One region of the Blautia sp. DFI.1.216 genome, then DNA from elsewhere that is predicted to be linked to it. Evidence: riboswitches for the same ligand, from Rfam matches in the RefSeq annotation. Region 1 holds a riboswitch; the other holds the start of a gene.
The links. Region 1 has a riboswitch for thiamine pyrophosphate ahead of thiC (phosphomethylpyrimidine synthase ThiC). Riboswitches for the same ligand answer to the same signal wherever they lie in the genome.
Positions count from the first base shown of each region.

Region 2: it holds a riboswitch for thiamine pyrophosphate, as region 1 does, so the genes downstream of both, thiW (energy coupling factor transporter S component ThiW) here and thiC (phosphomethylpyrimidine synthase ThiC) in region 1, are expected to answer to the same signal.

Region 1 covers NZ_JAJDML010000007.1:21,429-27,006, reverse strand. Annotated here, with positions in the region: gene LJE11_RS04260 (fibronectin type III domain-containing protein) at 126-1,133, shown strand; TPP riboswitch at 1,235-1,343, shown strand; gene thiC (phosphomethylpyrimidine synthase ThiC) at 1,658-2,968, shown strand; gene LJE11_RS04250 (thiamine phosphate synthase) at 3,028-3,603, opposite strand; gene thiH (2-iminoacetate synthase ThiH) at 3,605-4,846, opposite strand; gene LJE11_RS04240 (thiazole synthase) at 4,964-5,578, opposite strand, start outside.
Region 2 covers NZ_JAJDML010000056.1:11,365-21,381, forward strand. Annotated here, with positions in the region: gene LJE11_RS16095 (response regulator transcription factor) at 1-97, shown strand, start outside; gene LJE11_RS16100 (extracellular solute-binding protein) at 236-1,501, shown strand; gene LJE11_RS16105 (carbohydrate ABC transporter permease) at 1,579-2,502, shown strand; gene LJE11_RS16110 (carbohydrate ABC transporter permease) at 2,520-3,362, shown strand; gene LJE11_RS16115 (glycoside hydrolase family 36 protein) at 3,409-5,520, shown strand; gene LJE11_RS16120 (MATE family efflux transporter) at 5,775-7,175, shown strand; gene thiM (hydroxyethylthiazole kinase) at 7,263-8,039, opposite strand; gene thiW (energy coupling factor transporter S component ThiW) at 7,969-8,556, opposite strand; TPP riboswitch at 8,649-8,752, opposite strand; gene LJE11_RS16135 (sulfate ABC transporter substrate-binding protein) at 9,195-10,017, shown strand, end outside.

The DNA.
Region 1 (5,578 bases):
GTTACAATAAAACAAACATTAACGGAGCTTTTTTATTATTTAAATCTGCTCAGACGCACTTCGGTGTACTATCTGCAAAACGATTTTTTTCTCTCGTTTTGCACTTCAAAAAAGGAGGTTTTACTATGAACACAAAAAAGTTCAAAAAGTTCTTTGTGAGTATTGCACTCAGTGCTGTTCTCACGTTATCGTCCGCTTCCTCTGTATTCGCAGCCACAGCACAGCTGGTACCCGCTGAACAAACTGCGAAACTGACTCAAAGTAACGATTCTGATGCCCCTGCCATTGAATCATCTGATGCACAGAATGCCTGCGCTTCTCTTACCGCCCAGCCAGGGATCAGCCAGACAGCAGCTTCCGAGAATTCTGTAACTATTCAGTGGAACCCTGTTACCAATACTTCCAAATATGCTGTCAATATCAGCCCTTTAAGTTCCTCTTCTTATCGTTTTCTCGGCTATATTGGCAATACCCACAATAAAGCTAAGATCAATAAGCTAAAAGCAGGAACTGCTTACGTTATTAAAATCACAGCACTGAATTCATCCGGCATTGCGATTTCTTCCCGTACTGTGGGATGTACCACGCTTTATTCAAAGGTAAAGATTAAATCTTCCTATGCATCAACCGGCAGATATACCTTCAATATGCAGACTGTAAACCCTTCAAACTCCATTACAGGTTATAAGGTTGTATACCAGAGTTCTGCAGCCCACAAACTTATAACTAAATATTTTAATACCAGATATTCCTTTACCATTCCAATATCCGGCAATACATTTTATCAGGTGAAGATTTACCCTTACCTGGTTCTGGGAAATAAACGGTATGTAAGTTCAACCTCTACGGACAGATATATTTCCAATGTCATCACTCTTCAGAAAGCAGGCAACACAAACAGCTCCATGAGCGTAAAATGGAACAGAACTGCCGGTGCAGACAATTACAGTATTTACATAAAATATCCGGGAAGCAGTTCTTTCAAAAAAGTAAAAACAACAACTTCCAATTTCTTTACACTCACCGGAATGAAAAAGAATACCAAGTACGGCATTAAGGTAATTGCCAATAAAAAAGTGAAAAACAAAGTATGGCATTCTGATTCCAAAGCCTATAATATGTCCTTAGTCTGACCATAGTTATCCATAGCAATTGCATAAATCCGGCTACGTTATCAATGACGTAGCCAAAATTTTATATTGACTTTCCCATATCTGAGTGATACACTGATTGTAATTGAGACAAGGGGTGCTTGTGTAAACAGGCTGAGAGTAAGCTGTATCGCTTTAACCCATTACCTGATTTGGATAATGCCAACGTAGGGAAAGTTATAGTTCTTCCACACTGCAATATGCTTGTTGGCATATTGCAGTTTTCCTTTTACTCTGAACGGACATATCATATTATCTCCCCCCTGTTTTAATTGCGGACAAATAGTCAGGCAAATGATTTCACACGCCTGAAAGGCAATAAAATATTGCCACGACAGACCGGGGGCACCACTCTCTGTCACACCAATAGTTTACTTAAAAACTTACGAATATGCGCAGGTGCAAGTCCCTGCTGTATGCAGGAGGCGCAGTTCATTTAATATTGCTGTTTATCTATTACTATGTGCAGCAATTAAGAGCCCACAGTGCAGGGCAAGGAGGAAAAAATGACACAGTATACAACGCAGATGGACGCGGCACGTCAGGGAATCATCACACCACAGATGGAAATCGTAGCAGAAAAAGAACACTTTGACGTGGAAGAATTAAGAGAACTGATTGCAAAAGGACAGGTAATTATTCCCTGCAACAAAAATCACAAGAGCATCAGTCCGAGCGGTGTCGGTGCAAAGCTGACCACCAAGATCAATGTAAATTTAGGTGTTTCCAGAGACTGGAAAGACGTTGATATGGAATATGAAAAGGTACATTCAGCAGTAGAAATGGGTGCAGAAGCCATCATGGATCTCAGCTCCTACGGAGATACCAGAAGCTTCCGCCGCAAACTTACATCCGAATGTCCGGCAATGATCGGTACTGTTCCGATCTACGACGCAGTAGTATATTATCACAAAGCACTTGGCAAGATTACTTCTGAAGAGTGGATTGATATCGTACGTATGCATGCAGAAGACGGCGTGGATTTTATGACTATCCACTGCGGTATGAATCGTGCAACCGCAGCACGTTTCAAACAGAATAAACGTCTCATGAACATTGTTTCCAGAGGTGGTTCTATTATGTTCGCATGGATGGAAATGACAGGAAAAGAGAACCCGTTCTATGAACATTTTGATGAAATTCTTGATATCTGCAGAGAGTATGATATCACTTTAAGTCTGGGAGATGCATGTCGTCCCGGATGTATTGCAGATGCAACTGATACTGCACAGATTGAAGAGCTGATCACTCTCGGTGAGCTTACCAAACGTGCATGGGAAAAGGATGTTCAGGTTATGATCGAGGGACCCGGCCACATGCCGCTGAACCAGATTGCAGCTAATATGGAAATCCAGAAAACTCTTTGCCATGGCGCTCCTTTCTATGTACTTGGACCGCTTGTAACAGATGTTGCTCCCGGATATGACCACATTACTTCCGCAATCGGCGGTGCGATTGCTGCTTATTCAGGTGCTGCTTTCCTCTGCTATGTAACACCTGCAGAACATCTTCGTCTGCCAAATGCAGCTGATGTAAAAGAGGGAATTATCGCTGCCAAAATTGCTGCTCATGCTGCTGATATTGCCAAAGGAGTTCCCGGTGCCGCAGAATGGGATTATAAGATGAGCGAAGCGAGAAAACGTCTTGACTGGGAAGAAATGTTCAAACTCAGCATGGATCCTGAGAAAGCAAGACGCTACCGCGCAGAGGCCAAACCTGAGAAAGAAGACACCTGCAGTATGTGCGGAAACTTCTGTGCCGTAAAGAATACAAACCGTATTCTGGATGGTGAAATTGTTACTATTTTTGATGAATGATGCTTTTATAAAAGCCGTATTTCAACATGTTTGATTGTTGAAATACGGCTTTTTATTTACTATATCTTCATCATATCTGACATAATACATCCACCGGCTGAACCATGTTCCATAATCTCATTTAACTGTCCTGTTCCCGGATGTATCCCTCCTATGGCATATACAGGAATCTTTACTGCTTTACAGACATTCTCCAGAAATTCCAGTCCTCTGGGTGGAAGTCCTTTTTTACAGTCAGTTGTATAAATATGTCCTGCCGTAAGATAATCAGCTCCCAGACTTTCTGCTTTCAATGCATCTTCTACGGAGTGGACCGAACTTCCGATCTGCCGGAAACCTCCAAGCTTTCCCTCATATTTTTCCAACAGAAATATTGGCAGATGAATGTATGGATGATGCAGTTTTTCTGCTACGTTTACATAGGTATGTAATATGCAGGGAACCTGATATCTCTTACAGATTTCCAGTATCTGCTCTGCCAGACGAGAATATTCTTCCTCCGGCAGATCCTTTTCCCTCAGAATAACCGCCTTCGGATGAAGGCTGCATACACGCTCGATCTGTTCTGCAAAGGGACGTTGACACAGGGAGCGGTTGGTCACTGCAATTACATTTTCATAAGGATTTTTCTGCATTTTAGAGGTACACATAATCATTCATAACCGGCTGAAGATCATGATCCAAAAGTGCCTTATAGACTTCATCTACAGACCTTCCGTCTGAAATCTCAAACTGGTCATCTCCTTTATCTTCGATATCCTCCACATGACTTCCGATTCCTGTGCTGACTCCTGCTGAAATCTTTGTCGCAGCAATTCCAACCAGGTTATCGCGTACACGCTCACACTCTCTGGTAGATACCGTAATGCTTGCAAATGGCATGAACAGACGATAGGCGCAGACCACCTGAAGCAGCTGTGGTTCATGTACATCCATAGGATTAATACGGTCATTGTTGATGATCGGCCGAAGTCTCGGACATGAAAATGCAATCTCTGCATGAGGATATTTTCTCTGCAAAAGATATGCATGATATCCGGTGGCAAAAGCATCCTTACGGAAATCATCCAGTCCCAGAAGTGCAGCAAATCCTACTCCTCGCATACCACCCTTTAAAGCACGTTCCTGTGCGTTCAGACGATAAGGAAATATACGCTTGTGCCCTGCAAGATGCAGAGTTTCATACTTATCTGAATTATAAGTCTCCTGGAATACCGTTACATAATCAGCTCCGCATTCATGGAGATGTGCATACTCATCTGAATTCATAGGATAAACTTCAAGTCCGATTACTTTGAAATATTTCCGGGCAATCTTACATGCTTCTCCGATATATTTTACATCAGATTTTGCTCTGCTCTCTCCTGTGAGAATCAGAATTTCCTGCAGTCCTGTCTTTGCGATAGCAGCCATTTCCTTATCAATCTCTTCTGCATTCAGCTTTGCTCTGCGGATCTTATTATGGCAGTTAAATCCGCAGTAAATACAGTAATTCTCACAGTAATTTGCAATATAAACAGGGGTAAACATATACACACTGTTCCCAAAATGTTTCCTGGTTTCTTTCTGCGCAGCCTGTGCGATTTCCTCCAGAAGAGGCAATGCAGCCGGAGACAGCAGTGCCTGAAAATCCTCTGGTGTACGGTTATCATGAGCAAGTGCCCTGCGTACATCTGCCTCTGTATATTTATCATAATCGTAAGCATTCATGGCAGAAATAACCTGATCCATCACGTCTGATTCTTCCAGTACTTCCATTCCCGGAAGATATTTCATATGATCGATCCTGTTCTTTTTCATATCTTCCAGAATCACTTCATTGACAATACTTTCGTTGAAGTGTTCCCCATGTTCCATATTTTTTTCTGTTGTTTCCATTGATGTTTTCTCCTCTTTATTACCATTTGGCAACTTTCGTTTTCCTATAAATTAATACCTACTCCGCAGTTATAGCAATCCTCTAAAATAATGCATCTTAGAATGATTTTTTATTTATTACTCATGAAGAAAACCAGTCAGTGGAGAGGATGCGCTTGCACCTTTTTCCAGGGTTCTTCCCAGTCCGGCAAGGTATGCACTTCGTCCTGCTTCAATAGCTTTTTTAAATGCTTCAGCCATTATCTGCACATCACCTGCTGTAGCAATCGCAGTATTTGCCATAACTGCAGATGCCCCCATCTCCATGGCTTCACACGCCTGAGAAGGACGTCCGATTCCTGCATCTACAATGATCGGGAGCTCAATTTCGTCAATCAAAATCTGGATAAATTCCTTAGTGCACAGACCTTTATTAGAGCCGATCGGAGAACCCAGCGGCATGATGCAGGCAGCTCCGGCATTTACCAGATCTCTGGCTGCATTCAGATCCGGGTACATATAAGGCATTACTACAAATCCTTCTTTTGCAAGAATTTCTGTAGCTTTAACAGTTTCATAGTTATCCGGAAGCAGATATTTTGAATCATGGATCACTTCGATCTTTACGAAATCACCGCATCCGATTTCTCTGGAAAGTCTGGCAATACGAACTGCTTCTTCTGCATTTCTGGCACCTGAAGTATTGGGAAGAAGAGTAACATTTTTCGGAATATAGTCCAGAATATTTGCCAG
Region 2 (10,017 bases), on a different contig from region 1:
CAGTCAGGTTGGCTATAAGGATGTGCGTACTTTTACAGACAAATTCAGAGATTTTTATGGATGCAGTCCTGCAAAATATAAGAAGAACAACAGATAATTTTACGTGGGATTTTTAATTGAAAAGAGTGGTATTATTTGGAAGTCCCTCCTAAATTGTTGTAAATATACAAAAGGTATGCTATATACATCGTATGAAATATACCGAATCACTAAAAATAAACAAGGAGGAAAAGGAATGTTTAAGAAAGTAGTATCCGCAATTATGGTTGCAGCAATGGTGGGAACGATGGTAGCACCGGTAAGTGTATCTGCAAAAGACGGAGGAAAAACAATTGAATTATGGACTTGCTGGACAGAGGGCGCTGACACAGAAAAGGCAAGCCAGGAAATGATTCAGAAATGGGAAGAGGAAACAGGAAATACTGTAAACCAGACAAATTTCACCTATGATATGCTTCATGAAAAAATCCTGACAGCTGCAGCAGGTGGAAATGTACCAGATCTGATCTGGGGACTTCCGGAATATGTTGGTGAATTCTACAACATGGGAATCGTAGCTGACCTTACAGACAAATTCAACGAATGGGAAGACAAAGATGCTCTTTCAGATTCTGTTGTAAATGCAATGACAATTGATAACAAAGTTATTGGTATCCCATATGAAATGACAGTTCGAGCATATCTGGTACATGATGACGATCTGAAAACTGCAGGTATCGAAACTCCTGCAACATGGGAAGATTTACTTGCTCAGTCAGATTACTATGATAATAATGGTAAATATCTGACAGAGGTTGCATGCACAGGAGTTCGTGCTTCTCAGGAACTTCTGGTTTATCTTGCACAGTACGGTCTGGAAATCGCATCTGCACAGGATGATGGAAAATACAAAAACACATGGAATGAAAATAAAGATGAACTTGAAAAAGCAACAAAAGTATTCCAGTTCTATCAGGATTTGATTGACAACAAGATTATCGATTCCAGTGCTAAAAACTGGGGATGGGAAGAAACAGATGAAAACTTCGCAACAGGAATCACATCAACATATGTAACTGGTAACTGGCTTGCAGAGAGAGAATCTTCTAACTCGGATACTATGGGTGATGTATCTGTAGCTCCGATTCCATACCCAGCTGATGGACAGCCTGCTACATACATGGAGTGTAAACCAATGTTTATTATGGAAGGCAGCGAGAACAAGGACGAAGCATTTGATCTTGCAACAGCATTCTGCAGCAAAGAATGGCAGGAAGCAGCATTTGCTGACAGATCCCCACGTTCTGATGTATCTACAGATTCCAAATGGAGTAAAGACTTCTCAGCACTGGCTGACACAGGTGTAACATTCCCTCCTGTAACATTAAGCGGAATCAATCAGGCAATGGTAGATTCTATCGCTAAGGTCCTTCAGGAAGGTAAAACTGCAGAAGAAGCAGCTTCCTGGCTGAGTGACGCAGTAAATGCATCTTTACAGGAAAATGGTGAACTGAGCGAATAAACGTTTTAAAAGAAATGCTGGGATGTGAAAGCATTCCAGCTTTTCTTATCTGAAAATGTTTAGATAGGAGGCTATATATGTCAAAATTACTGAAAAAAACGGACGGAAAACTGACAAGAGATCAGCAGGCAAGAAGATATGCTTTGGTTATGTTACTGCCGGCTCTTATTTTCCTTGCCTGCCTGATTGCATATCCTCTGGGAAAGGTTCTTCATGATGCTTTTTCACACGTACATCTGATCAATAAGAGTATGACAGGTTTTGCCGGTCTGGATAACTTTAAGAAAGTAGTATCAGATGAACACTTTGCACAGGCAATAAGAAACACAATTTTCTGGACAGTATTTTCTGTAGCTGGTGAATATATTATGGGTATGCTTACTGCAGTTTTATTGAATCAGAAATTTAAAGGAAGAGCAATCTTCCGTACTTTAGTATTTATCCCATGGCTGGTTCCAATTATTGTTGCAGGTATGACATGGGACTGGATGTTAAATCCAGACTTTGGTATTATCAATTACCTGCTTCTGAAAGTGGGACTTATTTCTGAAAAGATTAATTTTCTTGGTGATTCCAGATATGCAATGGCAACTGTAATTTTTGTAAATATCTGGAGATCTTTCCCGTATTATACAATTTCATTCCTGTCTGCAATGCAGTCTATTCCAGCAGATTTGAATGAAGCGGCAGCAGTAGATGGTGCTGGAATGTTTACAAGATTTTTCAAAATTACTTTACCACAGTTGAAATCTGTATCGCTTGTAATTGTATTTATTCATATTATCTGGACTGCAATTAACTTCGACTTTATCTGGGTTATGACAGAGGGAGGACCGAACTATGCAACAGAGACACTTCCAATCATGATCTACAGGTATTCAATGAAGACCTTTGATGTTGGCGCTGCGTCTGCATTGTCAACGATGATGTTTACTGCGATGTTTATTATGTTCCTTTTCTATTACAGAAAGAGAATGAAAATCAGTGATGATTTAAGCTAAAAGGAGGAAAAGGAAATATGTTGAATAAAAAAAATCAAACGATTGTAAAAACCGTTTCATATATTCTTCTTATTATAATTGCCATATATTGTGTATTCCCATTTATCTGGATGGTGATTTCAGCATTTAAGCCAAAAGACGAGATTCGTACGGCGATTCCTTCTTTTGTGATTCATGCACCTACGTTGGAGAATTTTAAGAAGGTACTGTTCCAGGCAGGGTTTATAAATTATATTAAGAACAGTTTTATCGTATCTGTAATTGCCTGTGGACTTTCTATGGTAATTGCTGTAATGGCAGGATATGCATTAAGTCGTTACTATAAACAGAAACTTGTAAAGGTTTCCAACTTTGCAATGATGTTGTCTCAGATGATCCCTGGTGTTCTTCTGTTGGTTCCGTTATATATGATCATGCAGAAATTCCATATTCTGGAAACTTACCTTTGTCTGATTCTGGCATATACAACTTTCGTTATACCGCTGTGTACGTTTATGATGAGCAGTTTCTTCGATACTGTACCGATGGCACTGGAAGAGGCGGCTGAGATTGACGGATGTGGAAAAGCACAGACGATTTTCAAGATTATTTTACCATTATCTGTTCCAAGTCTGATTTCTACCGGATTATATGCATTTATTAATGCATGGAACGAGTTTATGTTTGGTTACATCTTTATCTCTACAGATAAATACAGAACACTGACACCGGCGATCATGTTATTCAAAGGTGCAAATACTATTGACTGGGGTGGTCTGATGGCCGGATCTGTTATCGCGGTAATTCCGGTAACTATCATTTTCCTGTTCCTGCAGAAATATTTCCTTGCAGGCTTAATGAGTGGTTCTGTCAAAGGTTGATGCAAATTGAGAATAAGTTTAGAGAAGAAAGTATTGGTGAGACATCATGAAGAGAATTGAAATTAAAGAAAATAATTTAAACATGGTCTATGAGATCACAGATGAGAATGAGATTAAGTTATTACATTTTTCAAACTTACCGTTTGATGAAAATGATATTAATTCCTGTGAAGGAACAGCTTCTTTCAGACCGGTAGAAGTGTTGCTTTCAGGTTTAAACCGTCCGGGTGAACGCCATGGAACAAAGTATACTTATACTGCTCCTGGCTATCGCCTGAAATATAAAGATATGAAAGATTATCGAAACGAGACAGGAAGAAAACTTGAGATCCTTATGGAAGATAAACCTACAGGACTGGAAGTATGCAGTAATATTCAGTTCTATGATGGAATCTCTGTGATCAGAAGCTGGACAGAGTTAAAAAATAATGGAGAAGAAGATCTGGGAGTTGAGTATGTATCTTCTTTTGCATTGCTTGGTATTGACAAAGAAGGTCTTTTAAGTACTGATGAAAAACTGGAAGTTCTGATTGCACGCAATGCATGGCAGAAGGAATTAATCTGGAACCGTTTCAGTATGGATCAGCTAGGTATGTCTATTTCACAGCCGGATAAAGTAAGACGTTCTTCTCAGACAATCAGTGTTGGAAATACCGGAAACTGGTCTACTAAGAATTATCTTCCTATGGGATGCCTGAAGAATAAAGAAACAGATTCTATCCTGTTCTGGCAGATTGAGCAGAATGGTTCCTGGTACTGGGAAATCAGTGATCAGGATGGACATATGTATTTGCAGTTATCCGGCCCCACAGAACATCAGTCTCACTGGTGGAAGAATTTGAAACCGGGTGATACTTTTGCAAGTGTTCCGGTAAGTGTCGGTTCTGCATGTGGAGATGTGGAAGAGGCAGCAGGAGAACTTACAAAATATCGTCGTGCTATCAGAAGAAAGAATAAAGATAATGAAAAACTTCCGGTAATCTTTAACGACTATATGAATTGTCTGTGGGGAGACCCTACGACAGAAAAAGAACTTCCGCTGATTGATAAAGCAAAAGAAGCGGGTTGCGAATATTTCTGTGTTGACTGTGGATGGTATTCAGCAGGATTCTGGTGGGATGGTGTTGGAGAATGGCTGCCATCCAAAGAAAGATTTCCGGGCGGCTTAAAAGAAGTGATGGATTATATCCGTTCGAAAGGAATGGTCCCTGGAGTATGGCTGGAACTTGAAGTTATGGGAATCAAATGCCCGAAAGCAGATAAGGTTCCGGATGACTGGTACTTTATGAGACATGGAAAAAAGGTTTATGACAGAAGCCGATATCAGCTTGATTTCCGTAATCCAGAAGTTATTGCTCATGCAACAGAAGTTATCGATCGTCTTGTAAATGAATATGGCGTTGGATATATTAAGATGGATTACAACATTGAACCGGGAATTGGAACAGAACTGAACGCGGACAGTGCAGGTGATGGACTTCTTGGTCATAACCGTGCATACCTGAAATGGCTGGATGGGATTTTTGTAAAATATCCGGATCTGGTTATTGAGAATTGTTCAAGCGGTGGTCTGAGAATGGATTATGCAATGCTTTCACGTTACAGCATTCAGTCTACCAGTGACCAGGAAGACTATATAAGATATGCTACAATCGCAGCAAATTCTCCAATGGCATTAACGCCCGAGCAGGCTGCTATTTGGTCTTATCCTCTGACTGAAGGCGATAAGGAAGAAGTAATTTTCAATATGGTTAATGCAATACTACTTCGAATCCATCAGAGCGGTCATCTGGTAAATCTGAGTCAGGAAAGATTTGATCTTGTAAAAGAGGCAATCTCATATTATAAAACAATCCGTGTAGATATCAAGAATGCAGTACCGTTCTGGCCATTAGGTCTTTCTAAATATCGCGATCCGTGGGTGAGCATGGGATTGAATGCAGGTAAGAAAGATTATGTGGCTGTATGGAGAAGAAACAGTCAGACTGCTTTTGCAACAATTCCTGTTGAGCACAGAAAAGGTCAGGATTTGAAAGTGGTATGTGGTTATCCGAAAGCAGAACCATGTAATTATAAGTGGAATAAAGAGGCTGGAGAGTTAACCGTAGAATTTCCAAATCCGGTTAGTGCTAGACTGTTTTGTCTGGAGGAGGTATAGAAAATATCAGAGGATTTGTATGAAAAATAAATATAAAATGTTCATAAAGTGATGGCATTAAGAATAGAAGCAGGAGTGATTTATTGACGGATGCAATAAATCCCCTGCTTTTTCGTTGCAGAGAAGGAGAATAAATGTTAAAGTAAATAATACGGCATAAAGAAACGGCATAATAAAAGTTATTCCTACAAGTGTGTTATTATTTATCAGGGATAGAAATTGTGTCAAATATGTAAAGAGAGGAAGGAGTTTATTTGGGAAAAAGTAACCAAAGTACGCAGGAAATAAATTCGCAGGCACAGAATCCGTTGGGTACAGCACCCGTGGGTGGACTGATCGCTAAGTTTGCGATTCCTGCGATCATCAGTATGCTGGTCAGTGCGATGTATAATATCGTGGACCAGATTTTTATTGGCCAGGGTGTGGGGATGCTGGGAAATGCAGCTACAAATTTGGCGTTTCCTGTTACAACGGTCGCAACTGCGCTGGCATTGCTTTTGGGAATTGGCGGTGCATCAAATTATAATCTGGAAATGGGGGCAGGACAGGAGAAGAAAGCCAGCGGGATTGCAGGTACTGCGTTGTCGTCACTGGCAATCAGTGGTCTGATACTTGCTGTGATTGTACTGATGTTCCTGAAACCACTTCTGACATTGTTCGGGGCAACTGCAGATGTTATGCCTTATGCTGTTGATTATACAGGTATTACTGCATTTGGACTTCCATTTTATATTTTGTCTGTCGGCGGGAATCATGTGGTCAGAGCAGACAGAAGTCCGACTTATTCTATGGTCTGCATTATGATAGGTGCGATTATTAATACTATTCTGGATCCGCTGTTTATTTTTGGATTTGGATGGGGGATTAAAGGTGCTGCATGGGCAACAGTGATCGGACAGGTTGCTTCTGGAGTTCTGGTAATTGTGTATTTTTGTAAGTTCCGAAAAATGTATCTGTCCGGTGAGATGCTGAAACCGAAACTGTCATATCTGGGGGCAATTATTTCTCTGGGACTTGCTTCCTGTATTAATCAGATTGCAATGGCAATCGTGCAGATCGTATTGAATAATATTCTACGTTATTACGGAGCAAATTCTGTATATGGAAGTGATATTCCAATTGCCTGTGTTGGGGTTATTTCCAAAGTTAATCAGGTATTTATGGCAATCTGTATCGGAATTTCTCAGGGCAGTCAGCCAATCTGGGGATTTAATTACGGAGCAAAGAAATATGACAGAGTACGACAGGCATACCGTTATTCTGTAACTGCCTGTACAGTAATTGCAACGATATTCTTTTTCTGTTTCCAGATATTTCCACACCAGATCGTGGGTATCTTCGGAACAGGAAGTGATCTGTATTTTCAGTTTGCAGAACGTTATCTGAAAATATTTATGTTTATGACCTTTGTAAACGGTATCCAGCCAGTATCTTCCGGTTTCTTTACCTCTATCGGTATGGCGAAGCTGGGTATTGTAATGTCTCTGACACGACAGGTGATTTTTCTTCTGCCATTGATCATTATCTTTCCGTTGTTTATGGGAATTGATGGAGTGATGTATGCAGGACCAATCGCAGATGCGGCGGTATTTGTGTTGGCAATTGTGTTTGCGAGACGAGAACTGGGAAAGATGCGCAGTGCGGAAATAGTATAAAAAGTTCCCGCAGATGATATGGAAGAAATTTATCCATATTGTCTGACGGGAACTTTTTTATGAAAAAAATTATTGATAAACTACAGATTATAAAAGATTGTAAAACTGATCGAACAGCTCTGTCTGGAAGCTTCCGGGTCCGGAGCTGTTTTTCTCTGCTCTTTCTCCTGCTGTGCCAAATTCTCTGGCTGCTGAGAGGGCTGCTGTAAATGGGTCTGTAACTGCCAGATAGGTGGCACAGATCATTCCAAGCATACATCCGGTTCCTGTGATCTGTGACATGGCAGGAGTACCGTTTGTAATAAATTCACACTTATTGGCAGAGACGATCATATCTTCCTTGCCTGTGATAAGAAGTGTGGTATTCCACCGGGAAGCCTTTTCCTGGAAAAGTTCTTTCAGATGGGAACGATTGGCGTCTGTAAGTACATCCTGTACGCCTGCGTCAATTCCGATTGCATGTGCGGTCTGTCCGGACATGGCAAGAAGTTCAGACATATTTCCTTTAAGGAGTTCGGGCATGTGGATGTTCATAAGATTCTGCGCGAATTCGTAACGCAGATTGCTGCAGGCAGTTCCTACCAGATCAAGCATAACAGGGATATGGAGACTGGCAGCAGTTTTCAGAGATTCCGGCATGGATTTCATACGCGCATCGGTGATATTTCCAAGATTCAGTGCCAGTGCATGAGAACTTCTGGTGATCTCAGCTACTTCTGCCGGATGTTCTGCCATGATCGGGCGGCCTCCGGCCGCCAGAATAATATTAGCGCAGTCATGAATAGAAATCGGATTAGTGATGCAGTGAATCAGCGGTTGGGCTGCTCGGGTCAGTTGTCTGGGATTTGTCTGATTTACGGTCATATACTTTTGCTCCAAGGCTTTGCTGAAATTTGGCAAGCATTCCTGCGTGACTTAATGCTTTCAGGAAAAAATAGGCGATAGTACCGCCCATGCAGGTTGCTGCCAGAAACATTGGTGTGTAGAAAAATGCGTTCAGTCCGCTTCTGCCCATGAGAAATGCCATCACAGGATAGGAAACCAGAGAGCCGATAATACCGGTTCCGAAGATCTCACCGATTACTGCGCAGATAATCTTTCCATGAGAAGCGCGGTAGAAAACGCCTGATAAAAATGCGCCGAATACGGCACCTGTCAGTGCAAGTGGCGGGATACCCATAAACATCATTCGGATGATTCCGATGAGAGTGGCACAAAGAAGTGAATACCACGGTCCCAGAAGTACGGAGCAGACGATGTTTATCAGGTGTGCAGTAGGGCACATACCCTCGATTCTCAGAATGGGTGAGATGACAACGCCGATGGCAACCATCATGGCGAGCATGACCATTCTGAGTGTTTTTGATCTGTCTGTGTTCATAATGAACCTCCTTGAAATGAAAAAGTTGATTAGTTGTGCAGGAAATAAATAAAATCCTACAAAAAAATCTGCCGAATAACACACTGGCAGATTTTAATATACAAATACAGTCCCTACGCTGGCATTATCCATATCAGGTGCGGTCGAAGATCAATCTTCCTCTCAGCCTGTCACACAGGCTCCCGTTGTTATCATCTATATGCAGATTTTCTTGTGTTAGAGTAACACAAGCATCTGGAAAAGTCAATGGGATGTAAATGCAGGTTTTTGTCGATTCTGCAAGCAGATGTGATGGGTGAGTGTACACTGAACAGATAAAAGATAGATATCATAGTTGATTTATATGGTGAATACGTTTTCACAAAACAGAAAATAAGAGAAGAAGATCTTGTATTTGTGATAAGTAAGGGCTCTTTTTTGGCGTTATAGAGATGGAAACTCATGAATGAATTGAAACTCAGAATCGTATAGTGCAAACGTTTTCAGATATTCATATTTTATTTATATGAAAACTATGTTTATAATACCTCATCAGCAAGAGAACAGAGCATAAATGATAAGTGAAATAAAAAAGTTCTCTTGAGAAGAAAAAGTTACAAGTCAAGTTTGTAAACACATTTCAGAGGAGGAAGAATATTATGAACAGAAAAATCATATTTGCAGCAGCAGCCCTTGCGGCAGTAGTTACTTTAGGGACAGTAGCAGGAAACACAGTTTATGCGGCAGACAGCGTAAGTATTACGAATGTTTCCTATGATCCGACCAGAGAGCTTTATGAACAGTATAATAAGATATTCCAGGAGCACTGGAAGGAGAAGACAGGACAGGATGTGGATATTACACAGTCTCATGGAGGTTCCGGTAAGCAGGCACTTGAGGTTGCCAATGGACTGGAAGCGGATGTAGTTACTCTGGCACTGGAATATGATGTGGATGCTATTCAGAATGCAGGACTGATCGATGACGGATGGATTGATGAATTTCCGGATGACAGTTCTCCATATACTTCAACAATTGTATTCCTTGTGAGAAAAGGAAATCCAAAGGGGATTAAGGACTGGGATGATCTGGTAAAAGATGGTGTAGGCGTGATTACTCCGAATCCAAAGACTTCCGGTGGTGCAAGATGGAATTATCTGGCAGCATGGGCGTATGCGAAGGATAAATTTAATGGAGATGAAGATCAGATTAAGGACTTCATTAAGAAGCTGTATCAGAATGTATTGGTTCTGGATTCCGGTGCAAGAGGAGCGACTACTTCTTTCGTAGAGAACGGACAGGGTGATGTACTGATCGCATGGGAAAATGAGGCTTATCTTTCTGTAAAGGATTATCCGGATGATTATGAGATCATAACTCCAAGTATCAGTATCCTGGCACAGCCGTCTGTAGCAGTGGTAGATACAGTTGTAGATGAAAAAGGAACCAGAGATGTGGCTACAGAGTATCTGAATTATCTGT